One region of the Rhizobium sp. BT-226 genome, then DNA from elsewhere that is predicted to be linked to it. Evidence: predicted binding sites of a transcription regulator. Region 1 holds the regulator's gene; each other region holds the start of a gene.
What was found. Region 1 encodes PhoB, which activates phosphate uptake and scavenging genes when phosphate is short. Its sites were predicted from a motif close to TGTCATNNANCTGTCAT; they were not measured.
Positions count from the first base shown of each region.

Region 2: a site for PhoB is predicted at 5,589-5,605, ahead of phnF (phosphonate metabolism transcriptional regulator PhnF). Genes of this name have one in related genera too.
Region 3: a site for PhoB is predicted at 3,669-3,685, ahead of OIU37_RS12045 (PhoX family phosphatase). Genes of this name have one in related genera too.

Region 1 covers NZ_JAOYTI010000002.1:1,276,419-1,287,170, reverse strand. Annotated here, with positions in the region: gene phoR (phosphate regulon sensor histidine kinase PhoR) at 1-845, shown strand, start outside; gene OIU37_RS16560 (substrate-binding domain-containing protein) at 1,043-2,077, shown strand; gene pstC (phosphate ABC transporter permease subunit PstC) at 2,246-3,727, shown strand; gene pstA (phosphate ABC transporter permease PstA) at 3,724-5,046, shown strand; gene pstB (phosphate ABC transporter ATP-binding protein PstB) at 5,063-5,878, shown strand; gene phoU (phosphate signaling complex protein PhoU) at 5,922-6,635, shown strand; gene phoB (phosphate regulon transcriptional regulator PhoB) at 6,768-7,451, shown strand; gene OIU37_RS16530 (GcrA family cell cycle regulator) at 7,698-8,231, opposite strand; gene OIU37_RS16525 (aspartate aminotransferase family protein) at 8,652-9,851, shown strand; gene argF (ornithine carbamoyltransferase) at 9,894-10,752, shown strand, end outside.
Region 2 covers NZ_JAOYTI010000002.1:1,745,107-1,755,858, forward strand. Annotated here, with positions in the region: gene OIU37_RS18900 (methylglyoxal synthase) at 1-306, shown strand, start outside; gene OIU37_RS18905 (glucokinase) at 324-1,349, shown strand; gene OIU37_RS18910 (ABC transporter ATP-binding protein) at 1,495-3,282, shown strand; gene dapB (4-hydroxy-tetrahydrodipicolinate reductase) at 3,298-4,122, shown strand; gene OIU37_RS18920 (2,3-bisphosphoglycerate-dependent phosphoglycerate mutase) at 4,144-4,779, shown strand; gene phnF (phosphonate metabolism transcriptional regulator PhnF) at 4,819-5,556, opposite strand; gene phnG (phosphonate C-P lyase system protein PhnG) at 5,676-6,152, shown strand; gene phnH (phosphonate C-P lyase system protein PhnH) at 6,152-6,760, shown strand; gene OIU37_RS18940 (carbon-phosphorus lyase complex subunit PhnI) at 6,765-7,871, shown strand; gene OIU37_RS18945 (alpha-D-ribose 1-methylphosphonate 5-phosphate C-P-lyase PhnJ) at 7,868-8,743, shown strand; gene phnK (phosphonate C-P lyase system protein PhnK) at 8,740-9,516, shown strand; gene phnL (phosphonate C-P lyase system protein PhnL) at 9,592-10,299, shown strand; gene OIU37_RS18960 (DapH/DapD/GlmU-related protein) at 10,296-10,752, shown strand, end outside.
Region 3 covers NZ_JAOYTI010000002.1:388,922-399,673, reverse strand. Annotated here, with positions in the region: gene OIU37_RS12065 (bifunctional [glutamine synthetase] adenylyltransferase/[glutamine synthetase]-adenylyl-L-tyrosine phosphorylase) at 1-684, shown strand, start outside; gene OIU37_RS12060 (glutathione S-transferase family protein) at 785-1,435, shown strand; gene OIU37_RS12055 (cytochrome b/b6 domain-containing protein) at 1,490-2,713, opposite strand; gene OIU37_RS12050 (YceI family protein) at 2,795-3,403, opposite strand; gene OIU37_RS12045 (PhoX family phosphatase) at 3,748-5,742, shown strand; gene OIU37_RS12040 (PAS domain-containing sensor histidine kinase) at 5,926-8,235, opposite strand; gene pepN (aminopeptidase N) at 8,428-10,752, opposite strand, start outside.

The sequences.
Region 1 (10,752 bases):
AAACCATCGCCACCAACGCGCCGAACCAGATAGAGCATGCCGAGCGGCTGCCCTCCGAGCGCGTCTATATCGTGCGCAGCGCACCCGTCGAATTCGCGGCCGATGACGGGCCACGTGAGCGCTATTTCATCCTGTCCTTCCGCGATATATCGGAGGTCCGCCGCATCGACCGCATGCGGTCGGATTTCGTCGCCAATGCGAGCCATGAGCTGCGCACGCCGCTTGCCTCGCTGCGTGGCTTTATCGAGACCATCCAGGGGCCGGCGAAGAACGATCTGAAGGCGCAGGCGCGCTTCCTCAATATCATGCTCGACCAGACGACGCGCATGAGCCGGCTGGTCGACGACCTGCTGTCGCTCTCCCGCCTGGAGCTGAAATCGCACATCGCGCCGGATGAGAAGGTCGATCTGGTGCCGCTGCTCGGCCATGTCAGAGACGCGCTTGTGCCACTGGCAAGGGATGTCGGCGTCGACATCAACCTGCATCTGCCCGACGGCAAGGTCGAGGTGCTGGGAGACCGCGACGAACTCGTCCAGGTCTTCGAGAACCTGATGGAAAATGCCTGCAAATACGGCCAGGAAGGCGAGATCGTCGATGTCTGGCTGAAGAACGGCACCGGCCAGCCGGTCGAGGTCAGCATCGTCGACAAAGGTCCGGGCATTCCGGCGGAACATGTGCCGCGCCTGACCGAGCGCTTCTACCGCGTCAGCATCGAGGACAGCCGCTCGAAAAAGGGCACCGGCCTCGGCCTTGCGATCGTCAAACACATCCTCACCCGCCACCGGGCGCGGCTGATCGTCAAGTCGGAAGTCGGCAAGGGGACCGATTTTACCGTCCGTTTCTGACCATATGTCGCAACACTTTTACGTTGCATAATTTTATTGTTTTAAATCAATATCTTGTATTGTCACAAATGTTTCATCGATTTGACATAAAAGGACGAGGCTTCAAGAGCTAAGAGAGTCCCGCCGATGAAAAAAGGCACTGCGAGGGCCTCTCTAATGGCCGCACTCACACAAGCCCAAATGCCGGGAGATTTCTAATGAACACCTTCAAGCTCACCGTTGCCGCGCTCGCTGCAACTGCTGCTTTCGCTGGCGCTGCCGTCGCCCGCGACCAGATTCAGATCGCTGGTTCGTCCACCGTCCTGCCTTACGCAAAGATCGTTGCCGAGTCCTTCGGCGAAACCTTCACCAACTTCAAGACGCCGGTCGTCGAATCCGGCGGCTCGGGCGCTGGCCTGAAGGAATTCTGCAAGGGCGTTGGCGAAGACACCATCGACATTGCGAATTCCTCGCGTCCGATCAACAAGAACGAAGTGGAAGCCTGCAAGGCTGCCGGTGTAACCGACATCCAGGAAGTCAAGATCGGTTATGACGGCATCGTCTTCGCAACCGACGCTTCCAACCCGGATCTCGCTTACGTTCCTGCCGATATCTACAAGGCCCTCGCAGCCCAGGTCGTCGTCGACGGCAAGCTCGTCGCCAACCCCTACAAGAAGTGGTCGGAAGTCAACCCGAAGCTCCCGGCTGTTGATATTGCCGCCTATATCCCGGGCGAAAAGCACGGCACGCGCGAAGTCTTCGAACAGAACGTTCTCGCTGCCGGCTGCAAGGCCTCTGGCGCAACCGACGTCATCGCCAAGGAAATCGCCGACAAGGCTGCCCAGGGCAAGGCCTGCGTCGCAGTCCGCAAGGACGGCGTTGCTGTCGACATCGACGGCGACTATCCGGAAACCCTCGCACGCATTGCCGCCAACAAGACCGGCGTCGGCGTATTCGGCCTTTCCTTCTACGAAAACAACGCCGACAAGCTCAAGGTCGCGAGCATGAGCGGTATCGTTCCGTCCACCGAAACGATCGCCAACGGCACCTACCCGGTTTCCCGCCCGCTGTTCTTCTACGTCAAGAAGGCACATCTCGGCGCTGTTCCGGGCCTGAAGGAATACGTCAACTTCTTCGTATCCGACCAGATGATCGGCCCTGACAGCCCGCTCGTCGAATACGGCCTGGTTGCCGCTCCGGATGCCGAGCGCGAAGCGATCCGCAAGGACGTCGAAGCCGGTAAGGCTATGTAATGACTTTTGCCGGCGCGGTGCCTTTTGGTCCGCGCCGGCATTGCTTATGCCCTGCGCGCCGGCGGTTCCGGAGCTGCAGGGTTGAATTCCTTCTCCATGATTGGAAGCTGAAGGCAGGCTGATCAAGCTGCCGGGCTTTTTGGGGCTATGGGCCTGGGGACGTAACGAATGAGCACATCCATCATACTTTTGTGCCTTATGGTGATCGGAGTCGCCGCCTATCTGGTCGCGCGCAACCGTGCCACGGCGCTTGCCGGAGGCAGATCCTCCTCACTGCATTCACGGCCGGCCTATTACGGCGCCTATGCGGCGATCTGGGCAGTTCTTCCCGCCCTCATCGTCCTTGGCCTCTGGCTCTCCATCAGCCCCGGCATCATCCAGTCCTCGGTTCGCGGCGCTTTTCCCGAAGACATCAGGGCTCAAGTCTCGGTCGAGCAGGATCTCGGCTATTCGACGGTGGCAACGGTTGCCCGTGGCCTGACGATGCTGACATCGGATGAAACTGCTGCGGTCGGCAACGATCCGGCTGCGCTGCAGGCCAAGCTCCTCGAAAAGGGCGTGCCGCTTGCCAGCCAGCCGCTGCCTTACATGATCGACGCCGCCAGGACGCTCAACGCCATGAGCATGACGAGCCGCATCGCCATGACGGCGATCGTCTTCGCTCTCGCCGTTGCCGGCGCCTTCTACGCGCTGCGCTCCATCGCTCCCCGCTTCCGCGCCCGCAACCGGGTCGAGCGCGTCATGCTCTGGGGCCTGCTGCTCGCCTCCTCGATCGCCATTCTGACGACGATCGGCATCGTGCTCTCCATGCTGTCGGAAGCCGCCCGCTTCTTTGCGGCCGTTCCCGCCATGGACTTCTTCTTCGGCACCGTCTGGGATCCGCGCTTTGCCGGCGCCGGCAGCTCGTCCTTCGGTCAGTTCGGCCTTATCCCGCTGCTGCTCGGCACGATCTATATCGGCCTGGTCGCCATGCTGGTCGCCGTGCCGGTCGGCCTCTTTGCCGCCATCTACATGGCCGAATACGCCTCGATGAAGGTGCGCTCGATCGCCAAGCCGCTGCTTGAAGTGCTCGCCGGCATTCCGACGATCGTCTACGGCTTCTTCGCGCTCGTCACCGTCGGCCCGTTCCTGCGCGATTTCTCCGCCCAGGTCAGCGGCCTTCTCTCCGGCAACTACAGCAATTTCATTCAGGCGCAGAGCGTTCTGACGGCCGGTATCGTCATGGGCATCATGCTGATCCCTTACGTGTCCTCGCTGTCGGACGATATCATCACCGCCGTGCCGCGGTCACTGCGTGACGGTTCGCTCGGTCTTGGTGCCACACGCTCCGAAACCATCAAGAAAGTGGTCTTGCCCGCAGCCCTTCCCGGCATCGTCGGCGCATTGCTGATGACTGCCTCGCGCGCCGTCGGCGAAACCATGATCGTCGTGCTGGCCGCTGGTGTGGCTGCCCGCATCCAGATCAACCCCTTCGAGCCGATGACGACGGTGACCGTCAAGATCGTCAACCAGCTGACCGGCGACCTTGAGTTCACCTCGCCGCAGACACTGGTTGCCTTTGCCCTTGGCATCACCCTGTTCTGCATCACGCTTTGCCTCAATATCTATGCGCTCTACATCGTGCGCAAATACCGGGAGCAGTACGAATGACGGATATTGTTTCTCCCACCGCCGGCGTCACCGTTTCCAAGGCGCCAGCCCGCCGCGATATCGGCATCAAGCGCCGCTATGCCGCCGAGCGCCGGTTCCAGGCCTATGGCATCGCCGCCATCACCTTCGGTCTCGTCTTCCTCTTCATCCTGCTGTGGACGGTGATCGGCAAAGGTTATACCGCCTTCCAGCAGACGGCGATCACCCTGCCGATCGAATTCGTTGAGAAGACGATCGACCCCGACAATAAGCGTGCGACCGACCCTTCGGTGCTGATCGCCGCCAACTATCCGGTTCTCCTGCGTGACGCGATCGTCAAGCAGCTGAACATCAATGCCTCGAGCCGTCCCGACGTGCGCGATGCATCCGCCATGCTGTCGAAGAGTGCGCCGATCCAGCTACGCGATATGGTGATCGCCGATCCGTCGATCATCGGCAAGACGGTCAATGTCACGGTGCTCGCCGACGCCAATGTCGACAGCGCCAACAAGGGCCAGATCGACCTCTTGGTCGATGAGAAGAACCGCAAGGTCAACGACAAGCAGGTTGGCTGGATGAACGAGCTGAAGGCGAGCGGTGCTCTCCACAAGCAGTTCAACACCGGCCTCTTCGTCAACGGCAACTCCAGCCGTCCGGAGGCCGCAGGCCTGGGCGTCGCCCTGATCGGCTCGCTCTACCTGATGCTGATCGTGCTCGTGCTTTCTCTGCCGATCGGCGTCGCCGCCTCGATCTATCTCGAGGAGTTTGCGCCGAAGAACAAGCTGACGGACCTGATCGAGGTCAACATCAACAACCTCGCCGCGGTCCCTTCCATCGTCTACGGTCTGCTCGGTCTTTCCGTCTTCATCAACTTCATCGGCCTGCCGCGCTCGGCTTCGCTGGTCGGCGGCCTGGTGCTGACGCTGATGACCCTGCCGACGATCATCATCGCGACGCGTGCGGCACTGCGCGCCGTGCCGCCGTCGATCCGCGCCGCAGCGCTCGGCCTCGGCGCTTCGAAAATGCAGATGGTGTTCCACCATGTGCTGCCGCTCGCCATGCCCGGCATCCTGACCGGCACGATCATCGGCCTGGCGCACGCGCTCGGCGAAACCGCGCCGCTGCTCTTGATCGGCATGGTCGCCTTCGTCGCCAATGCGCCGACGACACCGCTCGATCCCTCGACGGCTCTGCCCGTACAGGTCTATATGTGGGCCAACGAGGCCGAACGTGCCTTCGTTGAGCGTACTTCGGGTGCCATCATCGTCCTGCTCCTGTTCCTGATCGTCATGAACATGGGCGCCATCCTCTTGCGTCGTCGCTTCGAGCGCCGCTGGTAAACGGAGTTACAAGATCATGAACATGTTGACGGAAGCTGCAGTTGAGAAGGCGCTGGATCAGAAGATGAGCAACGTCCCGTATAAGATGATCGGCCAGGATGTCTCGGTTTACTACGGCGAGAAGCGCGCGCTTTTCGATGTGAACCTGAACGTTCGCGAAAACACCGTAACCGCCCTGATCGGCCCGTCCGGCTGCGGCAAGTCGACCTTCCTGCGGTGCCTCAACCGCATGAACGACACGATCGACGGCTGCCGCGTCACCGGCAAGATCACGCTGGACACCGACGATGTCTATGATCCCGATATCGACGTCGTCGAACTTCGCGCCCGCGTCGGCATGGTCTTCCAGAAGCCGAATCCGTTCCCGAAGACGATCTATGAAAACGTCTCCTACGGCCCGCGCATCCATGGTCTTGCCAAGTCGAAGGCCGATCTCGACCAGATCGTCGAGACCAGCCTGCAGCGCGCCGGCCTCTGGAACGAGGTCAAGGACCGCGTGCATGAATCCGGCACCGGCCTGTCGGGCGGTCAGCAGCAGCGCCTCTGCATTGCGCGCGCCGTCGCCGTCAGCCCGGAAGTCATCCTGATGGACGAACCCTGCTCGGCGCTCGACCCGATCGCCACCGCCAAGGTCGAGGAACTGATCCACGAGCTGCGCGAGAACTACACGATCGTCATCGTCACCCACTCCATGCAGCAGGCCGCGCGCGTCTCGCAGCGCACCGCCATGTTCCACCTCGGCAATCTCGTCGAGGAGAACGACACCGACAAGATGTTCACCAATCCCGACGATCCGCGCACCCAGGACTACATCATGGGTCGCTTCGGCTGATTTTGGCGACACCAAGCCTTCCCGTTATTCGAGGATAAAGCCCATGGCATCGACACATATTTTTTCTGCCTATGATGATGATTTGAAGTTCCTGTCCAGGCGGATTTCCGAAATGGGCGGCCTGGCCGAGCAGATGGTCGGCGAATCTGTGCGGGCGCTGGTCAACGGCGATACCGCGCTGGCGCAGAAGGTCATCTCTGACGATGTGATCCTCGATCACGCCGAACGCGAAATCGGCGATAAGGCGATCGTCACGATCGCCCGCCGTCAGCCGATGGCCTCGGACCTGCGTGAAATCATGGGTTCGATCCGTATCGCCGCCGATCTCGAACGCGTCGGCGACCTCGGCAAGAACACTGCCAAGCGCGTCATCGCCGTCCAAAGCACCGGCGTTCCCCGCAAGCTCGCTCGCGGCCTCGAGCATCTGTCCGAACTGGCGCTCGTCCAGCTCAAGGAAGTGCTCGACGTCTACACCAATCGTTCAGCCGACAAGGCGAATGCGATCCGTGAACGCGACAACGAGATCGACGCGATGTACACATCGCTGTTCCGCGAACTCCTGACCTACATGATGGAAGATCCGCGCAACATCACCAGCTGCACGCATCTTCTCTTCTGCGCCAAGAATATCGAGCGCATCGGCGACCATGCCACCAACATCGCCGAGACGATTTTTTACATGGCGACAGGCGCGCAGCCGGAAGGCGATCGTCCGAAGGACGACAGCGCCAACACCGTCGGCGCGGTCACCGAATAACGCCCACACCAGTCAATTGCGTGCGCGCCCGTCCGGGCGCGCAAAGAGGTCGCAGCCAATTTCTGAATTTGCGCAGGATGCATTGCTTAAATCACCCTGGTTTAAGGATCATGCGCGAGGAGATCGAGACGCATGATCCCGAGAGTTGCAGTTGTTGAAGACGAGGAAGCCCTCAGCGTGCTTCTTCGCTATAATCTCGAAGCGGAAGGCTTCGAGGTCGATACCATCCTTCGTGGTGACGAAGCCGAAATGAGGCTTCAGGAGCGCACGCCCGATCTTCTCATCCTCGATTGGATGCTGCCGGGCGTCTCCGGCATCGAGCTCTGCCGGCGCCTGCGTATGCGGCCGGAAACCGAGCGCCTGCCGATCATCATGCTGACGGCGCGCGGCGAGGAAAGCGAGCGCGTCCGCGGATTGTCGACGGGCGCCGACGATTATGTCGTCAAGCCCTTCTCGACCCCCGAGCTCGTTGCCCGCGTCAAGGCAATGCTGCGGCGTGCCCGTCCCGAAGTGTTGTCGACGGTGCTGAAATGCGGTGACATCGAGCTCGACCGCGAGACCCATCGCGTCCATCGCAAGACCCGCGAAGTCCGCCTTGGCCCCACCGAATTCCGCCTGCTGGAATTCCTGATGTCGTCGCCGGGCCGGGTCTTCTCCCGCTCGCAGCTTCTCGACGGCGTCTGGGGCCACGATATCTATGTCGACGAGCGCACCGTCGACGTCCATGTCGGCCGCCTGCGCAAGGCGCTGAATTTTTCCAACATGCAGGACGTTATCCGCACCGTCCGCGGCGCCGGTTATTCGATGGAAGCCTGAGGGCTTCCATCTGAGCCTGCTGACAAAGCCCTGGCAAAGCCCGCGACGTCATCCTCGGCCTTGTGCCGAGGATCTGCGCACGCCAAATTAAGCATCTGAAAATAAACGGTTTTCCCTCAAGTAGTTGAGGTGATCAGATGCTCGGCACAAGGCCGAGCATGACGGAGGGAAGCCTGAGCTTCCATCCGCGCATTAAAAAACGGGCCACTCGGCCCGTTTCTACATACTGACGATGGCTGCCCGCGTTCAGCTTGCCCGCGCTGCCGCCCGGCGGCGTTCGTTGACCGGCTGGTAGGCAAGCTTCTGGTGATAGCTGCAATAGGGCGAATTGTCGGGGGACTCGCAGCCGCAGAAGTGGAAGTCGTCCTTCAGCGGATCGCCGACCGGCCACTTGCAGGTGCGCTCGGTCAGTTCCGTCAGGCCGAGGCGGCGCGAAATCGGCACCACCACATTGCCTCTCGGCACGTATTCCATTTCCTCGATCGTTTCGATCTCGATCTCTTCCTTCAGCATCGTCGCGCCCTGCTGGCGGGTAACGGTGCGGGTGGTGATCCGGGAGGCGTAGTTCGGCGCGCGCGGCGCCGATGTATTGCGTTTCGGCGTTCGCGCCGCGGTGTTGGTGCCGCCGGCCTTGGCGCGGCCCGGAAGGCTTAGCCGGTGCACTTTGCCGATGACCGCGTTTCTGCTGACCCCGCCGAGTTGCGCAGCGATCTGGCTGGCGCTCAGTCCTTCGGCCCAAAGCTTCTTGAGTTTCTCGACCCGCTCGTCTGTCCAGTTCATGCCCTGTCTCCACCTTTTGCGTTGGTGATGGCAGAATCCCTCACCGTTGTCCCGGGAGCTCCGAAACAAGAAACGCTTGATCAATTTTGGTGACTAGTTCCGCCGCATGCAGTCTAGTAATTGATCTTTAACCTAGTGTGAGGCTGACTCCGTGACAAGAGTCGCATGAATCCGGATGAATCGAATTCGTAGTTTTCCCCAACTTGCTGCCTCTGCGTGTCATTTCTGCAATAATGCCTGTTGAAGACTGAGAATGCCGCTGTACACCCTTGCTGCATAGGCTAAGGGCGCAGTTTTGTTGACATTGCAGCGCGAAAAGGAAATAGTGCCAGTGGCCGCCGCAAGGCGGCATTTTTAATTTTTCGGGCCTGGTTTCCTTAGCCGGAGTCATTGCCCGGCAACTTTGATGGAGATCGCGCAATGGCTGAAGCCACGCCGCTTTATGACACCTATTCTCGTGCCCCGCTGCGGTTCGAGCGAGGCGAGGGCGTATGGCTGATCACCGAAACCGGCGAGCGATATCTCGATTTCGGCGCCGGCGTCGCCGTCACCTCCGTCGGCCACAGCAATCCGCATGTGGTCGGCGCGCTGAAGGAGCAGGCCGACAAGGTCTGGCACCTGTCGAACATCTATGAGATCCCCGGTCAGGAGCGCCTGGCAAAACGGCTGACGGACGCCACCTTCGCCGATAAGGTGTTCTTCACCAATTCAGGCGCCGAGGCGCTCGAGTGCGCGATCAAGACGGCACGCCGCTATCAGTTTTCCAAGGGCCATCCCGAGCGCTTCCATATCATCACCTTTGAAGGCGCCTTCCACGGACGGACGCTGGCGACGATCGCCGCCGGCGGCCAGGAGAAATATCTCGAAGGTTTCGGCCCCAAGGCGCCGGGTTTCGATCAGGTGGCTTTCGGCGATATCGAAGCGGTCCGCGCCGCGATCACTGAGGCCACGGCCGCCATCCTCATCGAGCCGGTACAGGGCGAGGGCGGCGTCCGCCCTGCCACCCCTGAATTCATGAAGGCGCTTCGCCAGCTCTGCGACGACAACGGCCTGCTGTTGATCCTCGACGAGGTCCAGACCGGCGTCGGCCGCACCGGCAGGCTCTTCGCCCATGAATGGTCGGGCGTGACCCCCGACATCATGGCTGTCGCCAAGGGCATCGGCGGCGGTTTCCCGCTCGGCGCCTGCCTTGCCACCGCCGAGGCCGCCTCCGGCATGAAGGCCGGCACGCATGGCTCGACCTATGGCGGCAATCCGCTTGCCATGGCCGTCGGCAGCGCCGTGCTCGACATCATCCTCGCCGATGGCTTCCTTCAGCAGGTGCGCGACGTCGCACTGGTCTTCCGCCAGGGCCTCGCCTCGCTGAAGGATCGTTATCCCGATGTGATCGAGGATATCAGAGGCGAGGGCCTTTTGCTCGGCATCAAGGCCGCCGTTCCCTCGGCTGAACTGCTGCAGGCGATCCGCGCCGCCCATCTGCTCGGCGTACCCGCCGGCGACAACGTCATCCGCCTTCTTCCGCCGCTCGTGGTCACCGCCGAGGAAGCCCGCGAGGGGCTCGTCCGCATCGAGCGCGCCGCCGAGAGCATCCGCGCTTCCAAGGTCAAGAAGACGGCTTGAAGAAATTGCCGCCTTCGGGCGCAGCACAGGTAAGAAGACGATATGAGCCCTAAACACTTCCTCGATCTTTCGGCGGTCACATCCGCCGATCTCAGAACGATCATGAACGATGCGCTCGCCCGCAAGCAGGCCTTCAAGGCAGGCACGGGCGACAAGCCGCTCGCCGGCAAGATGCTGGCGATGATCTTCGAGAAGCCGTCGACGCGCACCCGCGTCTCCTTCGACGTCGGCATGCGCCAGCTCGGTGGTGAAACGCTGTTTCTGTCCGGCACCGAGATGCAGCTCGGCCGCGCCGAGACGATCGGCGACACCGCCAAGGTGCTGTCGCGCTATGTCGATGCGATCATGATCCGCACCACCGAGCACTCGCGCCTGCTGGAGCTGGCCCAGCATGCGACCGTGCCGGTCATCAATGCGCTGACGGATGACACCCATCCCTGCCAGATCATGGCCGATATTATGACCTTCGAAGAGCACCGCGGCCCGATCAAGGGCAAGACCATCGCCTGGACCGGCGACGGCAACAATGTGCTGCATTCGCTGGTCGAGGGTGCCGCGCGTTTCGGCTACCGCATGAACATGGCCGTACCCCTTGGCTCCGAGCCCAAGGATCACTATCTGAACTGGGCCCGCAATGAGGGCGCCGAAATCATGCTTTGCCATGATGCCGACCGTGCGGTCGCCGGCGTCGATTGCGTGGTGACCGATACCTGGGTCTCCATGAATCAGGAACATCGGGCCCGGGGTCACAATGTCTTCCAGCCTTATCAGGTCAACGCGGCCTTGATGGCGAAAGCCGGCAATGATGCATTGTTCATGCATTGCCTGCCCGCCCATCGCGGTGAGGAAGTGACGGACGAAGTGATCGACGGTCCGCAATCCGTGGTCTTCGATGAGGCGG
Region 2 (10,752 bases), 470 kb from region 1:
AACCGGGACATTCTCTCGCGCTGGAAGATCGTCGCGACGGGCACGACCGGCGGGCGGGTGCTCGACGCCGCTCCCGATCTTAACGTCGTCAGGTTGAAAAGCGGCCCACTCGGCGGCGACCAGCAGATCGGCGCGCTGATTTCGACCGGCGAGGTCGACGCCCTGATCTTCTTCGTCGACCCCTTGACCCCGATGCCGCACGATGTCGACGTAAAGGCGCTGATGCGGCTGGCGATCGTCTACGATATTCCGATGGCGCTCAACCACGCGACCGCTATAAAACTTCTTCCCACACTTAAAGCCTGATCAGCACGGAACCGGCCATGCCAAAACCGAACAACAGCACCGCTCCGCTGCCTTTCCCGATCCTGATCGGCGATATCGGCGGCACCAATGCCCGCTTCTCCATCCTCACCGATGCCTATGCCGAGCCGAAGCAGTTTCCGAACGTGCGCACGGCGGATTTCGCCACGATCGACGAAGCGATCCAGCAAGGCGTGCTCGACAAAACCGCCGTGCAGCCGCGCTCGGCGATCCTCGCCGTCGCCGGCCCGATCAACGACGACGAGATCCCGCTGACCAATTGCGACTGGGTGGTGCGGCCAAAGACGATGATCGAGGGCCTCGGCATGGAGGATGTGCTCGTCGTCAACGATTTCGAGGCGCAGGCGCTGGCAATTGCCGCGCTTTCGGATGAAAACCGCGAACGCATCGGCGACGCCACCGGCGACATGATCGCGTCGCGCGTCGTGCTCGGACCGGGCACCGGCCTCGGCGTCGGCGGGCTCGTGCATGCCCAGCACAGCTGGATCCCGGTTCCCGGCGAAGGCGGCCATGTCGATCTCGGGCCGCGCAGCAAGCGCGACTATGACATCTTCCCGCATATCGAGACGATCGAAGGCCGCGTTTCGGCCGAGCAGATCCTCTGCGGGCGCGGCCTCGTCAACCTCTACCATGCCATCTGCATGGTCGACGGCATCGAGCCGACGATGAGGGATCCGGCCGACATCACCTCGCACGCGCTTGCCGGCAGCGACAAGGCGGCGGTAGAGACCGTCTCGCTGTTTGCCACCTATCTCGGCCGCGTGGCGGGAGACATGGCGATGGTGTTCATGGCGCGCGGCGGCGTCTATCTCTCCGGCGGCATCTCGCAGAAGATCCTCCCGGCGCTGAAGAGACCGGAATTCCGCATCGCCTTCGAGGACAAGGCGCCGCATACGGCGCTACTTCGCACCATCCCGACCTATGTGGTGACACATCCACTGGCAGCGCTCGCCGGACTTTCCTCCTATGCGCGCATGCCGGCGAATTTCGGCGTCTCGACCGAGGGCCGCCGCTGGCGGCGCTGAGCCCGGCGCAGAACAATAGAGCGTCATTGGCACCTCCTATCCGGAGGCGCGGCGCTCTAGCCAAACCAATCCCAACTCTTTATAGACCCCGGCAAAAGTGCGTGTCGCCCTCACGGGGCGCTTGGCCCGAGACAGGAAACCCTATTTGGAAGCGGCGGAAAGCAGAACGCAGAGCGTCAGCAGCGATACCGTAACCGGCATCCTGAAGCGCATCATCGCTGAAAACGGCCGCGATCATCTTTGGGGCTATGTCTTTGCGATTGCCTGCCTCATCGTGGTGGCGCTTTCGACGGCATTCACCGCCTGGATCATGCGGGCGATCATCGACGAGGCCTTCGCCAATCGCCGCGCCGACGTCGTCTGGATCATCTGTCTTTCGATCTTCATCGCCTTCGTGCTGCGCGGTTTTGCGAGCTATGGCCAGGCGGTGGCGCTTTCCAGGGTCGGCAACGATATCGTCGCCCGCTACCAGCGCCGGCTCTATGCGCATTTGATGACGCTTTCGGTCGGCTTCTTCAGCGAGGCGCGCTCGGCCCATATCGCCGCGCAGGTAAGCCAGAATGTCAGCGGCATCCGCGACGTGCTCAACCTGACGATCACCTCGACGGTGCGCGACCTGCTGACCTTCGTTTCGCTGCTCGCCGTGATGATCATCCAGGATCCGCTGCTCAGCCTTGCCGTGTTCATCATGGCGCCGCCGCTGCTTTATGCACTGCGCTATGTTTCCAAGCGGCTGCGCTCGGCCACCCGCGAGGCCGTGCATCTGAACAGCCATGTTCTCGGCGCCATGCAGGAGACGATCCAGGGCATCGCCATCGTGAAAGCCTTCACGATGGAAGAAGAACTGGAGCGCAAGGTCAACAAACTGATCAAAGGCGCCGAAAGCCGGGCCAACCGGATTGCCCGGCTTTCCGAACGCACGTCTCCGCTGACGGAAAGCTTCGCAGGTTTTGCCGTCGCCAGCGTGCTTGCCTATGCCGCCTACCGCTCGATCTACTACAATGTACCGCCGGGCGCCTTCTTCTCCTTCGTCACGGCGCTGCTGCTTGCCTATGACCCGGCCCGCCGGCTTGCCCGCCTGCAGGTGCAGATGGAGCGCGCCGTCGTCAATGCGCGGATGATCTATGAACTGCTCGACATGGAACCGCGCCAGCGCGACCTGCCGGATGCCCGGCCGCTGACGGTGACGCAGGCGAGGATCGAATTCCGCAATGTGTCCTTCGCCTACGGCAATGAGAGCGTACTCAGCGGCGTCAGTTTCATCGCCGAGGGCGGCGCGACCACAGCGCTGGTCGGCCCTTCAGGTGCCGGCAAATCCACCGTCATCAGCCTCATTCCGCGCTTCTACGATCCGCGCGAGGGCGAAATCCTGATCGACGGACAGGACATCGCCCACATCACCAAGAAGTCGCTGCGCCAGCAGCTCGCCTATGTCTCGCAGCAGCCCTATCTGTTCGAAGGCACGATCCGCGACAATATCCGCTATGGCCGGCCGGAAGCGACCGATGCCGAGGTGGAAGAGGCGGCCCGGCTTGCCTATGCGCATGACTTCATCTCGGCACAGCCGCAGGGTTACGAGACGCCGGTCGGCGAAAACGGCGTGACGCTTTCGGGCGGCCAGCGCCAGCGGCTGTCGATCGCGCGCGCTTTGGTGCGCAATGCGCCGATCCTGCTTCTCGACGAGGCGACGTCGGCCCTGGACACCGAATCCGAAGCCGCCGTGCAGAAGGCGCTCGACGAGGCGATGACCGGACGCACCGTCGTCGTCATCGCCCATCGGCTTTCGACCGTGGTGCGGGCCGACAAGATCGTCGTCATGCAGCAGGGCCGCGTCGTCGAGGAAGGCAATCACGAGACGCTTGCGAAGGTCAGCGACGGTCTTTACGCTCGCCTCAACAATCTGCAGAGGCCTTCGGCCTCCGATTCAAACTGATCTGGCGAGACTGACATGAGCGATGCTGCGATGAAACTGGTGGTGGTTGGCGCAGCAGGACGCATGGGGCAGACGTTGATCCGGCTCATCCATTCCATCGAGGGCGTCAGGCTGCATGCTGCGGTCGAGCGCGCCGGCTCGCCCTTCGTCGGCAAGGATGCCGGCGAAATCGCCGGTCTCGGCCCGACCGGCGTCGTCATCGGCGACGACCCGCTCCAGGCCTTCCTGCATGCCGAAGGCGTGCTCGACTTCACCTCGCCTGCCGCAACGGTGGAATTCTCAGGCCTCGCCGCGCAAGCCCGCATCGTCCATGTGATCGGCACGACCGGCTGTTCGGACGACGACAATGCCAGGATCGCCGCGGCGGCCCGGCATGCGCGCGTCGTCAAATCGGGCAATATGAGCCTCGGGGTCAACCTGCTTGGCGTGCTCGCAGAGCAGGCAGCGCGTGCGCTCGATTCTGTCGACTGGGACATCGAGATCCTGGAAATGCACCACAAGCACAAGGTGGATGCGCCCTCCGGCACTGCCCTTCTCCTCGGCGACGCCGCGGCAAAAGGGCGCGGCATCGATCTTGCTTCGAAGTCGGTCCGGGTGCGCGACGGCCATACCGGGGCCCGCGAGGCGGGTACGATCGGCTTTGCGACGCTGCGCGGCGGCTCCGTCATCGGCGAGCATTCCGTGCTTTTTGCCGGCGAAGGTGAAATCGTCACCCTTTCGCACAGTGCGGCCGACCGCTCGATCTTTGCGCGCGGCGCCATCAAGGCGGCCCTCTGGGCGCGTGACAAGAAGCCGGGTCTCTATTCCATGCTCGACGTGCTCGGGCTCTCTTCCTCATAACGATACTACGGAGGCATATTCATGAGCGGTACCCTCGTCCTCGTTCGCCACGGCCAGAGTGACTGGAACCTGAAGAATCTCTTCACCGGCTGGAAAGATCCCGATCTGACTGAGCTCGGCATCCAGGAAGCCAATGCAGGCGGCGCGGCGCTCGCCGAATACGGTATCAAATTCGACGTCGCCTATACCTCGGTGCTGGTGCGTGCGCAGCACACGCTGAAGCTCATCCTCGACAAGGTCGGCCAGCCCGATCTCCTGACGATCCGCGACCAGGCGCTGAACGAGCGCGACTACGGCGATCTCTCCGGCCTCAACAAGGACGATGCACGCGCCAAATGGGGCGAGGAACAGGTGCATATCTGGCGCCGTTCCTATGACGTGCCGCCTCCCGGCGGTGAAAGTCTGCGCGACACCGGCGCCCGCGTCTGGCCCTACTACCTCACCGAAATCCTGCCGCGCGTGCTCAGAGGCGAGAAGGTGCTGGTCGCCGCACACGGCAATTCGCTGCGTTCACTTGTCATGGTGCTCGACAAGCTGAGCAAAGAAGGTGTGCTCGCCCTCAACCTCGCGACCGGCGTGCCGATGGTCTACACACTGAAGGCGGATTCTACCGTCGCTTCCAAAGAAGTGCTCGGCGACATGTCGGGCGCACATTGATCTCAGCTGATCTTTCCCCGCTACGGCGGGGAAAGGCGCTCAGTTCTCGATCGTGAACTGCACCCGGTCGGCCGCAAAGCGGCTGATCGAATATTGCACCGGCACGCCGTCGAGATCGGTATTCATCGCCTTGGCGATCAGCAGGATCGCGCCGGGGGTGAGTTCGAGATCGGCCATATCGGCTGCATCGGCATGGGCGGCCGTCACCTCGGTGGTCGCCCTGATATAGTCCGCCAGACCCAGCTCCGCGAAGGCCTTGGTGATCGATTCCCGCTTGCGATAGGCCTCGCCGATACCGGCAAAGCGCTTGGCGGGAAACCAGCTCGTCGCCCTTGAAACCGGCCGCTTGTCTGCCTGGCGCAATGTTTCCAGGCGGATCACCTGTTCTCCCGGCTTCAGGCCCAGCCAGCGGGCAATCTCGGCACTCGCCTCCTCCTTCGCCTCATCGAGCAGAAGGCCGCGCATTTCACGCGCCTGATCGCCGATGCCGGCGGTAAAACGCGTGCGGCGGGTGATCGGGAAATTCAGCCGCTCCTTGCGTTCGATCATCGTGCCGCGACCTTGCACCGCACGCACGATCCCCTCCTGCGCCAATGCCGCCAAAGCGCTGCGCACGGTATGCCGGTTGACACCGAATTGCAGGGCCAGGACCGTTTCCGGCGGCACCATTCCCGTTTCGTCATAGGCTCCGGTGCTGATCGCCTCACGAATCCGATCGGCGATCTGACGCCAGAGCGCCACGCCGGTTTGCCTTTGCACCTGGTTCAATCCCGCCATTCCAACCCTGCTCTGCCATTTCACCCCGACAATGTCACACGCTTGTCACGGCATCGATTTAGAGCTAAGTGTATCTTGTATGGTTGTCTATATCAATAGACATTTTAAGGGAAGCGGCGATGATATCAGCGGACAGGACAGACGCTGCGTCACAGACGGCATCCGGGCGCAAACGCGCCGCCGATCTGCTGGCGCGCGCGGAGCGCAGCGAACTCCAGGCGGTCTGGGACGCATTGCCGCAAAAGCCCGCGGCGCATCCGGTGCGCGGGCCGGAGACCGGGCTGGTGATGGTGCGTGGGCGCATCGGCGGCGGCGGAGCTCCCTTCAATCTGGGCGAAGTGACCGTGACGCGGGCGACGGTCCGGCTCGACTCCGGCTCGGTCGGCCATGCACAGGCGCTCGGCACCGACCGCGAAAAGGCCCGGCTTGCGGCGATCTTCGACGCGCTCTGGCAGGAGGAGGCGACGAAGGATTTCGTCGAACAGGCGCTGCTTTTACCGATTGCCGAACGGATCGCCGATGCCGAACGCCGCAAGGCGGACGAGACGGCGGCAACCCGCGTCGATTTCTTCACCATGGTGCGGGGAGATAACTGATGGGCCTGAAGACAGAAGCTCTGACCGGCGGCTTTGCCGAGCCGGTCTTCCATGCCCAGAGCGTCTTCAAGATGCTGATGGACGGCATGGCCCGCCCCGGCACGATCCAGACGGTTCAGCCCGACGTCGCTCCGCCGGCACCGCTCGGCATCGCCGCCGGCACCATCGCGCTGACGCTTTGCGACCACGACACGCCCGTCTGGCTTTCCCAGGGACTGGCGAAATCCGCCGTGCCGGAGTGGCTCGGCTTCCATACCGGCGCGCCGTTGACCGGCGAAAAAGCCGAAGCGCGTTTTGCCTTCACCGAGGCCGGCATCGCCCTTTCCTCCTTCGGCCTCTTTGCATCAGGTACGCAGGAATATCCCGATCGCTCGACCACCCTCATCATCGAACTCGCCGAACTCGAGGGCGGCCGCAGGCTGGCGCTGATGGGTCCGGGCATCCAGAGCGTGACGGAGATCGCGCCTACCGGCCTGCCGGAGACCTTCCTGCGGCTCTGGACCGAGAACCGTGCGCTCTTTCCGCGCGGCGTCGACATCGTGCTGACGGCGGGCAAGCGTTTCCTCTGCCTGCCGCGCACCACCAAGATCACAGCAACGGAGATCTGAGCTCATGTATGTTGCCGTCAAGGGTGGCGAGACCGCCATCGCCAATGCCCACCGCCTGCTGGCCGACCGCCGCCGCGGCGACCGTTCGCTGCCGGCGATCGGCATCGACCAGATCGTGGCGCAGCTGGCGCTCGCCGTCGACCGCGTCATGGCCGAGGCCTCGCTTTTCGACCGCACGCTCGCCGCACTTGCCGTCCGCCAATCGCGGGGCGACATGATCGAGGCGATCTTCCTGCTGCGCGCCTACCGCACGACACTGCCGCGTTTCGGCTATTCCAAGCCGCTCGACACAGCTGAGATGACGATCGAACGCCGCATTTCGGCGACCTACAAGGATCTGCCGGGCGGCCAGCTTCTTGGGCCCACCTACGACTATACCCACCGCCTGCTCGATCCCTCGCTGCTTTCGGACGAGGCGGTCGAGACGCCCGCTCAGCGCGCCGCCGAGACCGGCCGTGTCATGCGTGTCTCCGAGATTCTCGGCGAAGAGGGCCTGATCGAGGCCGACGGCGACATGCCGGAAGATCACGAAATCGGCGACCTGACCCGCGAGCCGATGGAATTCCCGATGACCCGGGATCTCCGCCTGCAGGCGCTTGCCCGCGGCGACGAGGGTTTTCTACTGGCGCTCGGTTATTCCACCCAGCGCGGCTATGGCCGCAACCACCCCTTCACCGGCGAAATCCGCATCGGCGAGGTCGAGGTGGAATTCGATGTGCCGGAACTCGGTTTCGCCGTCTCGCTCGGCACGATCCAGATCACCGAATGCCAGATGGTCAACCAGTTCAAGGGTTCGGCCAAGGCGCCGCCGCAATTCACCCGCGGCTACGGCCTGGTCTTCGGCCAGAGCGAGCGCAAGGCGATGGCGATGTCGCTCGTCGACCGGGCTCTTCGAGCCGAAGAGCTCGGCGAGGATATCACCGCACCGGCACAGGACGAGGAATTCGTTATCTCGCACTCCGACAACGTCCAGGCGACGGGCTTCGTCGAGCATCTGAAACTTCCGCATTATGTGGACTTCCAGGCCGAACTCGATCTCGTCCGCCGCATGCGCCGCGAATTCGAAGCCGCCCGCAACGGTGGCGAAGACATGAAGGAAGCCGCCGAATGACCGATCTGGCCAGCTACAACTTCGCCTATCTCGACGAACAGACCAAGCGGATGATCCGCCGCGCCATCCTGAAGGCGATCGCCATACCCGGCTACCAGGTGCCCTTCGCCTCGCGCGAAATGCCGATGCCCTATGGCTGGGGCACCGGCGGTGTGCAGGTGACGGCCTCAATCATCGGACCGGACGACGTGCTCAAAGTCATCGATCAGGGTGCCGACGATACGACCAACGCCGTTTCCATCCGCGCCTTCTTCCAGAAGGTCGCCAATGTCGCGGTGACGACGCATACCAAGGTTGCAACGATCATCCAGACGCGCCACCGCATTCCCGAAGAAAAGCTCGGACCCGGCCAAGTGCTCGTCTACCAGGTGCCGATCCCCGAGCCGCTGCGTTTTCTCGAGCCGCGCGAGACCGAGACGCGCAAGATGCACGCTCTCGAAGAATACGGCCTGATGCATGTAAAGCTCTATGAGGACATCGCCCACAACGGCCGCATCTCGCGGACCTACGCCTATCCCGTGAAGGTCCATGGCCGCTATGTCATGGACCCGTCGCCGACGCCGAAATTCGACAATCCGAAGATGCATATGTCGGACGCGCTGCAGCTCTTCGGCGCCGGGCGCGAGAAGCGCATCTATGCGGTGCCGCCCTATACCGACGTCGTCAGCCTGGATTTCGAGGATTATCCCTTCGATATCCAGCGTTTCGATAAACCCTGCGCCCTTTGCGGCGCCGAGGAAGTCTATCTCGACGAAGTGGTTCTCGACGACAAGGGCGGGCGCATGTTCGTCTGCTCCGACACCGATCATTGCGAAGACCGCCGCGCGCACGGCCATGCCGGCGAGATGCTGGCCCGGGAGGCTGCAGAATGAGCGATACTCCGCTTCTCAAAGTCCGCGACGTTTCGAAATTCTACGGCAACCGCATCGGCTGCCGAGACGTCTCCTTCGAGCTCTGGCCCGGCGAAGTGCTCGCCATCGTCGGCGAGTCCGGCTCCGGCAAGACGACGCTGCTCAACTGCCTCTCCACCCGGCTGCTGCCGAGCACCGGCAGCGTCGAATATCACATGCGCGACGGCAGCTACCGCGACCTCTATCGTATGAACGAGGCCGAGCGGCGTTTCCTGATGCGCACCGACTGGGGCTTCGTTCACCAGAACCCGGCCGACGGCCTGCGCATGACCGTCTCTGCCGGGGCCAATGTCGGCGAACGGCTGATGGCGATCGGCGACCGGCACTACGGCAAGATCCGTGCTTCGGCGATCGACTGGCTCGAACGTGTCGAGATCGACGCCGACCGCATCGACGACCAGCCGCGCGCCTTTTCCGGCGGCATGCGCCAGCGACTGCAGATCGCCCGCAACTTGGTCACCGGCCCACGCCTCGTCTTCATGGACGAGCCGACCGGCGGCCTCGACGTCTCGGTGCAGGCGCGCCTGCTCGATCTCGTGCGTGGCCTCGTCAACGATCTCGGTCTCTCGGCCATCATCGTCACCCATGATCTCGCCGTCGCCCGCCTGTTGTCACACCGGATGATGGTGATGAAGGACGGCTACGTCATCGAGCACGGGCTCACCGACCGCGTGCTCGACGACCCGCGCGAACCCTATACGCAGCTGCTCGTCTCCTCGATCCTGCAGGTCTGAGCAATTCGAAATGTTACAGCGTCCTTTGCGCGTCTCGCGCGGCGCTGTGGGTCCGAAACCAAGGAAGAAGAAATCATGGCAACGCCCCTCGTCGTTTCCGAAGTCTCGAAGAGCTTCACCATGCATCTGCGCGACGGCATCAAGCTACCCGTCGTTTCCGACGTCGCCTTCTCGGTTGCGTCAGGCGAATGCGTCGTGCTCGGTGGCCCATCGGGCATTGGAAAGAGTTCGCTGCTCAAGATGATCTACGGCAACTATGCCGTCGACACCGGCCAGATCCTCATTCGCCACGACGGACGCATCGTCGATCTCGCTTCCACTGATCCGCGCACCGTTCTCAACGTCCGCCGCAATACGCTCGGTTATGTCAGCCAGTTCCTGCGCACCGTGCCGCGCGTCGCGGCGATCGGCGTGGTTGCCGAACCGCTGGTCGCACGCGGCGAGGACGCCGTCACGGCACGGGAAAAGGCGGGCGCCCTGCTTGCCAGGCTCAATCTGCCGGAAACGCTCTGGCAGCTTCCGCCCGCCACCTTCTCCGGCGGCGAGCAGCAACGCGTCAACATCGCACGCGGCTTCATCACCGAGCACACGATCCTGCTTCTCGACGAGCCCACAGCCTCGCTCGATGCCAGGAACCGTGCCGTCGTCGTCGGCATGATCGCGGAAAAGAAGAAGGCGGGTGTGGCCCTTCTCGGCATCTTCCACGACGAAGAAGTGCGCGAAGCCGTCGCCGACCGTATCCTCGAAGTCCAGCAATTCTCACCCAGAAAGATCGCTGCATGAGCCGCAAGCTGGGCATCGAGCCCTACTTTCATGAAACGGCCTCCGTCAGCGAATCCACTTTCGGGCGCTATACGGAGGTCTCTGAACGCTGCCGCATCAGCGAGGCCACCTTCGGCGACTACTCTTACATCATGCAGGACGGCTCGGTCTGGTGTGCGACGATCGGCAAGTTCGTCAATATCGCCGCCGCCGTGCGCATCAACGCCACCAACCATCCGACCTGGCGCGCAACACTGCACCATTTCACCTATCGCGCCGCCGACTACTGGCCGGACGGCGACATGGAAACGGACTTTTTCGCCTGGCGGCGCGCAAACCGCGTGACGATCGGCAACGACGTCTGGATCGGTCACGGCGCGACCATCCTGCCCGGCGTCAACGTCGGCAACGGCGCGGTGATCGGGGCCGGCGCCGTCGTCTCAAAGGACGTCGCGCCCTATGCGATCGTCGGCG
Region 3 (10,752 bases), 890 kb from region 1:
TCGGCGCCGACGGCAGAAGGTGTGCTTTATGAGGTCGACATGCGGCTGCGCCCATCCGGCAACAAGGGGCCGGTCGCCACTCGTATCAATGCTTTCGGCAAATATCAGCGCGAAGAGGCATGGACCTGGGAGCACATGGCGCTCAGCCGCGTCCGGCTGATTTGCGGCAATGAGAGCCTGATCGCCGAGGCGGAGCTTGTCGTTCGCGAGGTGCTTTCGGCCGATCGCGATATTGCCAAGGTGGCGCATGATGTCGCCGAGATGCGCGAACTGATCGACAAGGAAAAGCCGCCCTCCGGCCCGTGGGACCTGAAGCTCATTCCCGGCGGCGTCATCGATCTCGAATTCGTCGCCCAGTATCTCGCACTGATCGCACCGACCAGGGGCGTCGGCATTGCCGTCAACGGGATGAGCACCGGCGAGGCCCTGAAGGTGCTTGGCGAGCCGCTGATGGCCACCGCCGATCTCGACATATGCCTCGAAGCCTTCACGCTTTATACCGGCCTTTCGCAACTGATCCGCCTCTCCATCGACGGCCTGTTCGATCCGAAGGACGCGCCGGCAGGCCTCGTCGAACTCGTCTGCCGCGCCGGTGACTGCCCTGACATCAAGACGCTGGAAGCGGAGGTGAAGCGGCTGTCGAAAGCAGTTCGGAAAATATTCCTCAATGTCGTGAAAGCCTGATCTCACACCAGATGGAACGACCGCGAGGATTATCTCGAGCATGATCTGTCGGATTCTCGTTTAGCCGACCGTCTTCAGGACAAAGCTATGGAGAACACCCATGACGATTACCATTACCGCCTTTGAACGGTCGCCCGATCGCGGCAGAGGGCTGGCCCGCGACATGCGCGTTCGCTGGGCGCTCGAAGAAGTGGGTCAGCCTTACGACGTGCGTCTTGTATCGTTCAAAGAGATGAAGGAACCTGCGCATCTCGCGCTGCAGCCTTTCGGGCAGATCCCGACCTATGAAGAAGGCGATCTCGCTTTATTCGAGTCCGGCGCCATCGTCTTCCATATCGGCGAGCGCCATGCGGGCCTGCTGCCGGACGATGCGAATGCCCGGGCGCGCGCGCTCACATGGATGTTTGCCGCGCTCAACACGGTGGAACCACCGATCTTCGACCGCGCCCTCGCCAGAATCCTCGAGCGCGACGAGCCTTGGTACGAGCAGCGCCTGCATGCCCTCGAGGTCAGTATCCGGAAGCGGCTGGACGATCTTTCCCGTCGCCTTGGCGATGCCGACTGGCTCGACGGCGCGTTCAGCGCCGGCGACCTGCTGATGGTGACGGTGCTGCTCAGACTGAAAGGATCGGATATATTGGACCACTATCCGAACCTTTCCGCCTATGTCGCCCGCGGCGAAGCGCGGCCGGCATACAAGCGTGCTTTCGCCGCTCAGCTGGCGGTTTTCACCGCAGCATCGACCAGCTGAGATCACAGGTTGTTCTTTCTTCAGGGAAACCGGGGGCGCCAGCGACTTTCCGGCTTAGCTCATTGGCCCGGACGGCGTCGCTTCGAGCTTGAAGGCTACGCGGATGACCTTGTCGAGCCATTCACCCTTTCCGTCATTCTGCAGACCAAGTCCAAGGGCCAGACGATCCAGCTCCGCCGTGCCGGCAACGATAGCCCGTCCCGCCCCGTCGCGCTGCATCGTAAACGGGACCGACACAGGCACCGTCACACCGCGGACAAGGACATTGCCCTTGCCGTAATAGGCCTCGCCCGCCGTTTCGAAATGGTCGAGCACAACCTCCACCAGCGGATGGGTCGCCGTCTGCAGGCCGTCGTCGCCGCCGATATTGGGCCTGACGAATGAATTATCGAAATCGATGGAGGCGGCGTCGATGACAATCCGCGCCTTGGCGGCGCCAAGATTGTCCGGATCGAATTCGATGAATGCGTCCCATTTTCCGATCGTGCCGGCAGTCGGCGTTCCGGAGAAATTGATCGTGTAGGTCAGTGCAGACATCGTTTTATCGATCACCCAGCCGGATGGCGATGCTTCAGTCGATCCAAGGTCCGCGGCATTGACGGATGTAGTGCCGCCCGTTCTGGGGATCAACAGTCCGCCGCCGATAAAGCACAGTGCCAGCACGACGGAGACCAGCACGCCGATTGCGGAGGAGGGCATCCGGCGCAGCCAGCCGAAAGGGATCATTCGCGAAAAGGACGGCATCCGGTCGATCACCGAATGCTTGAGCGCCCCGGCCACATGCAGAACCAGAAGCAACCCGAAACCATAGGCCAGAATGACATGCGCATTCTCGGACGCGGCCTCAACTGTTGCGCGCATCGAGGTCGGAATGGGCAGATGTGGCCAGACCAGGGTATCGGAAAGAAACAGAAGGGTGGGAATCCCTGTAGAGGACGCCGACACCAGCAGCCAGCCGGTCAAAGGCACGACCAGCATCAGCGCATAGAACAGTGCATGGACGATGCTGGCCGCGGCCCGTTCCGCCCGTGTCATCGGCGCATGCGCGGGCGGCGTGTGGAACAGGCGCCAGGCGATGCGGGCGATCGTCAAGGTTAGGACCGCGATGCCGAACGTCTTGTGCCACTGAAACATCGCAAAACGCAGCGTATCTGGAAGGCTCTCCACGCGGCTCATCAGAAAACCCATGGCAAGCTGGGTCAGGATGAGCGCAGCGATGAGCCAGTGCAGGATCATTGCACCCATACTGTAGGCCCGGACCGAATGTGTAGCTGACATGGGTGACTTCCAGTTGTCGCAATGGGAGCGCAAAACAGCCGGCGCAACCCGACGATGTCGGGCTGCACCGGCAACGAACACTTACTGAGCGACGAACTCGGTTTCGATCGTCAGCTTGACGTCGTCGCTGACAGGACCCACCAAAGCGGCGACACCGAAATCGGAGCGCTTGATCACTCCGGTTGCTGAAAAGCCGACGGTCGGCTTCTTGGACATCGGGTGCGGGTTGAGCGCCGCGTTCAGGGTAACGTCGAGCGTGACGGGCTTGGTGACGCCGTGGAACGTCAGGTCACCGGTGACGGTTCCGGTCTTGCCGTCCTTGACGTTGATGGCCGTTGAAACGAAGGTGATCTCGCTGAACTTGGCCGCATCGAAGAACATCTCACCGGCAATCTCTGCATTAAAGCTCTTGTCGCTTGCCGGATAGTTTGTGCTGACCGAAGCCGGATCGATGGTTGCCGTCAGTTTCGACTTCGTAACGTCCGCAGGGTCGAGCTCGAGCGTCGCGGAAATCTTGTCGAAGCGGCCGATATAGTTGGAAAGGCCGAAATGGACGACGCTCCACAGAACATTGGTATGGGTCACATCCGCCTGATAGGTGCCGGCAGGAACATCGATCGTCTGCGCATATGCAGTGGAGGACGCAAGTGCCAGGACACCGGCAACGAGGGCGGACTTAATGGAAAACATTGATGATCCTTGAATTGTTTCGACAGCACATTGCGTGCAGCATTTCCCTAGCGGGCGCTCAGCCCTAGCGAAACAGCGACAAACTGTTCGACATTTGTTGACAATCGGGGGAAGTGCGGTAAGCCACTGTTTAAAAGAGACAAATTTGCGGGATCAAGAAGGAGCAATGAAAAGTGAGGACGGCGTGATCGTCGTTTTGCGCTTCTTTTCTGAGAGAACGGTGATGCCTCAGCCTTGTGAGCCGCCTGCTCGACATTTTGATGCCTGTCGCACGCCTGTAATAGTGTAACCTTAGGTTAGAATGGCTCCAGACTTGGGGTAAATCTTAACTTGGAGGCGAGCCAATGAACGAGCATATTTCCCAGAAGATCTTCCCGACGACGCAGCTTGAAGACGCCGATGGCGACGGCCACAACATGAGCGCCAATCCGACGATGGGCGAAATCATCGGCAAGCGCTTCTCGCGCCGCAATTTTCTGCAGGGCTCGCTTGCCGTTTCGGCGATTGCCGCAACTGTCAGCCCGATCGCGCTCATGAGCGCCGACGAGGCGCGCGCCGCTGACAACAAGGGCTCCGCCTTCAACTTCTCCGAAGTGGAAGCCGGCGTCGACGACAAGCATCACATTGCGGAAGGCTATAATGCCGATATCCTGCTGCGCTGGGGCGATGCCGTGCTACCGGGCGCTCCCGAGTTCGACCCGACGAAGCAGACGGCCGATGCGCAGAGCAAGCAGTTCGGCTACAACAACGACTATGTCGGCTTCATTCCGCTCGAAGGTTCGTCCGAGCACGGCCTGCTCGTCGTCAACCACGAATATACGAACCCGCATCTGATGTTCCCCGGCCTCGTCCAGGTCGTCGACGGCAAGATCAAGCAAGGCCCGCTGAGCAAGGAGCAGGTGGATGTCGAGATGGCCGCTCATGGCGGCACCATCGTCGAGATCCGCAAGGCGGACGGCAAGTGGCAGGTCGTCGCCGACGGCAAATATAACCGCCGCATCACCGCCAATACGCCGATGGACATTTCCGGTCCGGCCGCCGGCAACGATCGCCTGAAGACCAGTGCGGACGCGACCGGCACCCGCGCCATCGGCACGATCAACAACTGCGCCGGCGGCGTCACGCCTTGGGGCACCTACATCATGGCGGAAGAGAATTTCCACGGCTATTTCTCCGGCAATCTGCCGGAAGGCCACAAGGAAGCCGCCAATTACAAGCGTTACGGCGTTCCGGAAGGCGGCTACGATTGGGCCAATTTCTACGATCGCTTCGATCTCGCCAAGGAGCCGAACGAGCCGAACCGTTTCGGCTGGATCGTCGAGGTCGACGTCATGGACCCGACGTCGACGCCGAAGAAGCGCACGGCGCTCGGCCGCACCAAGCATGAGGGTGCCGAGTCGATCGTCGCCAAGAACGGCAAGGTGGTCTTCTATCTCGGCGACGACGAGCGTTTCGACTATGTCTACAAGTTCGTGACCGACGCTACGTTCAACCCGAACGACCGCGCCGCCAACATGAACCTGCTCGACAGCGGCACGCTCCATGTCGCCAAGTTCAATGAGGACGGCACTATGCAGTGGCTGCCGCTGACCTTCGGCCAAGGCCCGCTGACGGCCGAGAACGGCTTCACCAGCCAGGCCGACGTGCTGATCGAATGTCGCCGCGCCGGCGACGCGCTCGGGGCTACCAAGATGGACCGCCCGGAAGACGTCCAGCCAAACAGCGTCAACGGCAAGGTCTACGTCATGCTGACCAACAACACCCGCCGCAAGGCCGACCAGGTGGACGCCGCCAACCCGCGCGCGGAAAACGCCTTCGGCCATATCATCGAGATCTCCGAAAACGACGGCGACTTCACGGCCACCTCAGGCAAGTGGGAAGTGCTTCTGAAGTGCGGCGATCCGTCCGTTGCGGCCGTCGGCGCGACCTTCTCGACTGAAACGACCAAGAACGGCTGGTTCGGCATGCCCGACAACTGCGCCGTCGATTCCGCTGGTCGCCTTTGGGTGTCGACGGACGGCAACAACAACAAGGCCACCGGCCGCACCGACGGTCTGTGGGCCGTCGATACGGAAGGAGCGGCGCGTGCCACGTCGAAACTGTTCTTCCGCGTGCCGGTCGGCGCCGAAATGTGCGGCCCCCTCTTTACGCCGGATGACCAGACCGCCTTCGTCGCCGTGCAGCATCCCGGCGATGGCGGCGAGGACTGGCCGGGTCACGGCCGCCCGTCCTATTACGAGGACCTTTCCACCCGCTGGCCGGACTTCAAACCCGATATGCCGGTGCGGCCCGCGGTCGTCGCCATCACCAAGGCCGGCGGCGGCAAGATTGCCGTCTGACGGCATAAAACTCGGTCGAGCCCCAACTATAGGGCAGTGAGACTGCCAGGCAGCTGTGAAGACCAGTTAGGGGCCGGGATGAGCGCATCATCCGGCCCCCTTTTCAAGCGACGCGCGGGCGACTCGGGCGTGGTCGCAAGGTTTTCGAGTTAGATAACAGCGGTACTGGGTTATGTCCGACACCTAGATATCGTCGGGAATGCGCAGCGAGATCACGGTGCCGACCGCTTCGCGTGAGCGGATCTTCATGCGGCCGCCATGCAGCGAGGTCAGCGAGCGGGAGATGGCGAGCCCGAGGCCGGAGCCGCCCTTGCTCTTGGCATACTGGCTCTGCACCTGTTCGAAGGGCTGGCCGATCTTCGACAGCGCCGAGCGTGGAATACCGATGCCGGTGTCGGCGATGGTGACGACGACGGCGCCATCGACGCGGCGGGTGCGCACGGCGATGCGGCCGCCATTGTCGGTGAACTTCACCGCATTGGAGAGCAGGTTGAGCAGCACTTGTTTCATCGCCCGGCGGTCGGCCATCAGCGTCAGGCCGGAGCAGATGCGCTGTTCGATGACGATGTTCTTTTCAGCCGCGGGCATGGCGGTGAAGCGCAGGCTTTCCTCGATCAGCGGCACAAGGTCGATGCGCTCGCAATGCAGCCTGACATGGCCGGCTTCGATCTTCGACATGTCGAGAATGTCGTTGATGACATTGAGCAGATGTTTGCCGCTGTCATGGATATCGCGGGCATATTCGTCGTATTTCAGCGAGCCGAGCGGCCCGAACATCTGGTTCTGCAGGATTTCCGAGAAGCCGAGGATGGCGTTGAGCGGCGTGCGCAGCTCATGCGACATGTTGGCGAGGAATTCCGATTTCGCCTTGTTGGCGGCCTCGGCGCGTTCCTTCTCCGCCTGGTAGTTGGCGTTGGCCGTCGAGAGCTCGGCTTTCTGGCTCTCCAGCGTCTGGCGCGAGGCGGAAAGATCGCCGATCGTTGCCATCAGCCGGCGCTCGGATTCGCGCAGCCGCTCCTGATGGCGCTTCATCAGCGTGATGTCGGTTCCGACGGAGACCCTGCCACCGTCGCGGGTGCGCCGCTCGTTGATCTGTAGCCAGCGCTCGTCGGCGAGCTGCACCTCCGTCGTACGCGAATAGCCAGAGCCGTCGGCATCGGAAATCCGCCGCTCGATGACAGGCCGGGCGGCGGCGGCATTGACGGTCGAGCGCTCGGTGCCGGGCACGAGCACGCTGTCCGGCAGGCCATAGGCCTGCTGGAAATGCGTGTTGCACATGACCAGCCGATCGTTCTTGTCCCAGAGCACGAAGGCTTCCGAGGTGCATTCGATGGCGTCGGCGAGGCGTTGGTCGGCTTCTGCGTAGCGCTGAGCGAGCCGATGCTGTTCGGTCACGTCCATGGCGATGCCGATCAGGTGCATACGGCCGGAATTGCTGCGGATCACCTGGGCACGCGCCCGCATCCAGACATAGTGGCCGCCGGCATGGCGCATGCGGAAGATCTGATCGACCTGGCCGGAAGCGCCCTTGCCGATGGCGCGCGCGATCTCGTAGAGCCCGCCGTCATCGGGATGCATCAGTCGGGCGGCTTCGCCGAAACCCATCGTCTTGTCGGAGCCCGGCAGGCCGAGCATGTCGTACATCGAGCGCGACCAGAAGAATTCGCGGTTCTCGAAATCGAAGTCCCAGAGGCCGCAGCGGCCGCGCGACAGCGCCGTCTCGACGCGCAGGTTCGATTCCAGGAAGATGTCGTCGGCGTCGCGGGCGCGCTTTACCTGCGTGTAATAGGCATAGAGGATGACGAGCAGGATGGAGGAGATGCCGGCAAACAGCGTGACGTTGAGCGCCAGTTCCTCGCGCCAGAGCTGGTCGATCTCGTCGAGCGAGGTGGCGGCGACGATATAACCGCCGGCATTGCCCATCAGCGTGATCTCGGCATAGTGCGGCACGCCGCCGATCGTCGTTTCGATGACGCCGGCGCGATCGCCGAAGCGGCGGATCGCCGAGACCTCGGGGAAGAAATCGCCGACGTTGCTGCCAACATGCGAAAGCCCGGCGGTGGTCGCCGCAAAAACCTTGCCGCTTGCCTGCACGAGCAGCACAAAAGCGCCGCTGTCCAGCCGATCCTGCGGCAGGTATTTGGCGAGGCGGGCCTGCGCCCCGGTGATATCGCCGCTGTCGAAGATGTCGGCCGCATCGGCAAACACCGCAGAGGCGGTCGCCGCCGAAAGTGCGGTGGCGTGGCGCGCCGAGGCCTCCAGCCGCCCGTATTCGCTCATCATGCCGAAGAAATGCGAGGCGGCAACGACGGAGAGGAAGGCGACGATCAGCGCCGGGATGGCCCGCTTCAAGACCAGCTCGGCCTTCGGCAGATAACGGAGAAGTGGTTCCGATGTCGCATGGCCGGAAAGGCTGTCGCGCCAGGCTTTGAGCCCGTCAAAATCGACACGCAGCCGTCCTTCGGCCACGGTTGCCCGCCGCACGTCCATCATCTCTTCGCCTTGTCCCTCATGTGATTCGCGCGCCGCTCGCTCGAACCTGACCTAGAGAATCATGGGTGATTCGCCTTGTCCAGAGGCAAAGGTAAAAATCCGTTAACTATTTATAATTTCGGGTTTTTCCAGGTGATTCGAGGTGCTGGGCGACCGGCCGCCGAATTTCTCCTGATGGCCGGTCGAATCAAATTACCCTTTAAGCGTGCGCTCAACGATATCGCGCACGTCGGTCGAAAGATCGGCGGCCCGCTCGATCTCGATCAGCGCCGAGCGGGCATGATCGGCACGCACGGATTCGAGCGAGCGCCAGGAGCGCATCGAGGTGAGGATGCGGGCGGCAAGCTGCGGGTTGCGCCTGTCGATATCGAGAATCTGATCCGCGAGGAAGCGGTAGCCTTCGCCGTCGGCGCGGCCGAATCCGGTCGGGTTGGCAAAGGCGAAGGTGCCGACCAGCGACCGCATCCGGTTCGGATTGGTTCGCTTGAAGAGCGGATCGTCCATCAGGGCGCGGACCCGTCCCAGGGTTTCGGCACCCGGAATGCCGGCCTGGATCGCGAACCATTTGTCGATGACGAGCGCATTTTCCGCGAAGCGGTCACGGAAGGTGGCGAGCGCCTCGCTCGTCTCCGCGCTGTCGGGAAAACGATGGGCGAGGATCGTCAGCGCATGGCTGAGATCGGTCATATTGTTGGCCGCATGGAAGGCAGCCTTGGCGCGGGCCGGCGTCTCTTCGGCATGCGAGAGGTAGGTGAGGGCGCTATTGCGCAGCGCCCGCAGGCCGGCGCTTTTCGCATCCGGGTTGAAATCGCCTGATGTCGTCATCGCTGCGTAGAGGCCGGCAAAGACATCCTTTCCGGCATCGGCGATCTGTTTCAGGACCGCCTGCCGGCCGGCATGGATGGCATCGGGATCGTTGTTGCCGCCGAGTTCTCGGGCGATATCGGATTCGCTCGGCAGAGCCAGCGCCTGGGCGCGGAAGGCGGGCTCGAGGCTCTCATCGGCGGCCGCCGCAATCAGCGTCTCGACGAAGGTCGCCTCGCAGATGACAGGCTTTCCCTCGCGGGCGTCGCGGGCCGCTTTCAGCAGGTTCGGCAGCGCCAGATCGGTCAATGCCTGCCAGCGGGCGAAATGATCGGTCTCATGGCGGGCGAGACGGGCAAGATCGGCCGGGCTCTGATCGAAATGCAGGTTGATCGGCGCCGAGAAGCTGCGGTTGATCGAAACGACCGGCCGCGACCCAACACCATGGAACACGGCCGTCTGCGTGCGGCCCGTGAGATGCAGCACCTCGCCGGCATATTCCGCGCCGTCGACCGAGGTCGGCTCGATCTTGCCGCCGTTTTCGCCAAACAGCGCGAGGCTGAGCGGAATATGCATCGGCTCCTTGCTCGGCTGGCCGGGTGTTGCCGGGATCATCTGTTCGAGCGACAGGGTGAAGCTGCCGGCCGCCGCATCATAGCTGCCCGATGCGGTGACGAGCGGCGTGCCGGCCTGATGGTACCAGAGCGAAAATTGTGTGAGGTCGCGTCCGCTTGCATCCTCGAAGCATTTGACGAAATCTTCGATCGTCACGGCCTCACCGTCATGGCGGTCGAAATAGAGGTCCATGCCTTTCTTGAAGCCGTCCTTGCCGAGCAGCGTCGCGATCATGCGCGTGACTTCGCTGCCCTTTTCGTAGACGGTCGTCGTGTAGAAATTATTGATCTCACGATATGTCGTCGGCCGCACCGGATGGGCGAGCGGGCCGCCGTCCTCCGGGAACTGCTCCGATTTCAGGTGGCGCACTTCGGCGATGCGCTTGACGGCGCGCGAACGCTGGTCGGAAGAGAATTCGTGGTCGCGATAGACCGTCAGCCCTTCCTTGAGGCACAGCTGGAACCAGTCGCGGCAGGTGATGCGGTTGCCGGTCCAGTTGTGGAAATACTCATGCGCGATGATCGTCTCGATATTGGCATAGTCGGCATCGGTGGCGATCTCCGGATCGGCAAGCACGTATTTGTCGTTGAAGACGTTGAGGCCCTTGTTCTCCATCGCGCCCATGTTGAAATCGGAGACGGCGACGATCATGAAGATATCGAGATCGTATTCGCGGCCGAACCTTTCTTCGTCCCACTTCATCGAGCGTTTCAGCGCGTCCATGGCGTAGGCTGCGCGCGGCTCCTTGCCGTGCTCGACATAGATCTTCAGCACCACCTCACGGCCGGACATGGTCGTGAACGTGTCTTCGACGGCGCCGAGATCGCCGGCGACGAGCGCAAAGAGATAGCTCGGCTTCGGATGCGGGTCGAACCAGGCTGCGAAATGTTTGCCGGGGCCGTAGCCGGCGCCGCCGAGGAAGTTGCCGTTCGACAAAAGCAGCGGGTTGGCGTCCTTGTCGGCGATGATGTTGACCGTGAATGGCGCAAGCACGTCCGGCCGGTCGGGGAAATAGGTGATGCGGCGGAAACCCTCCGCCTCGCACTGTGTGCAGTAGATGCCGCCGGTGCGGTAAAGGCCCATCAGCTTGGTGTTGGC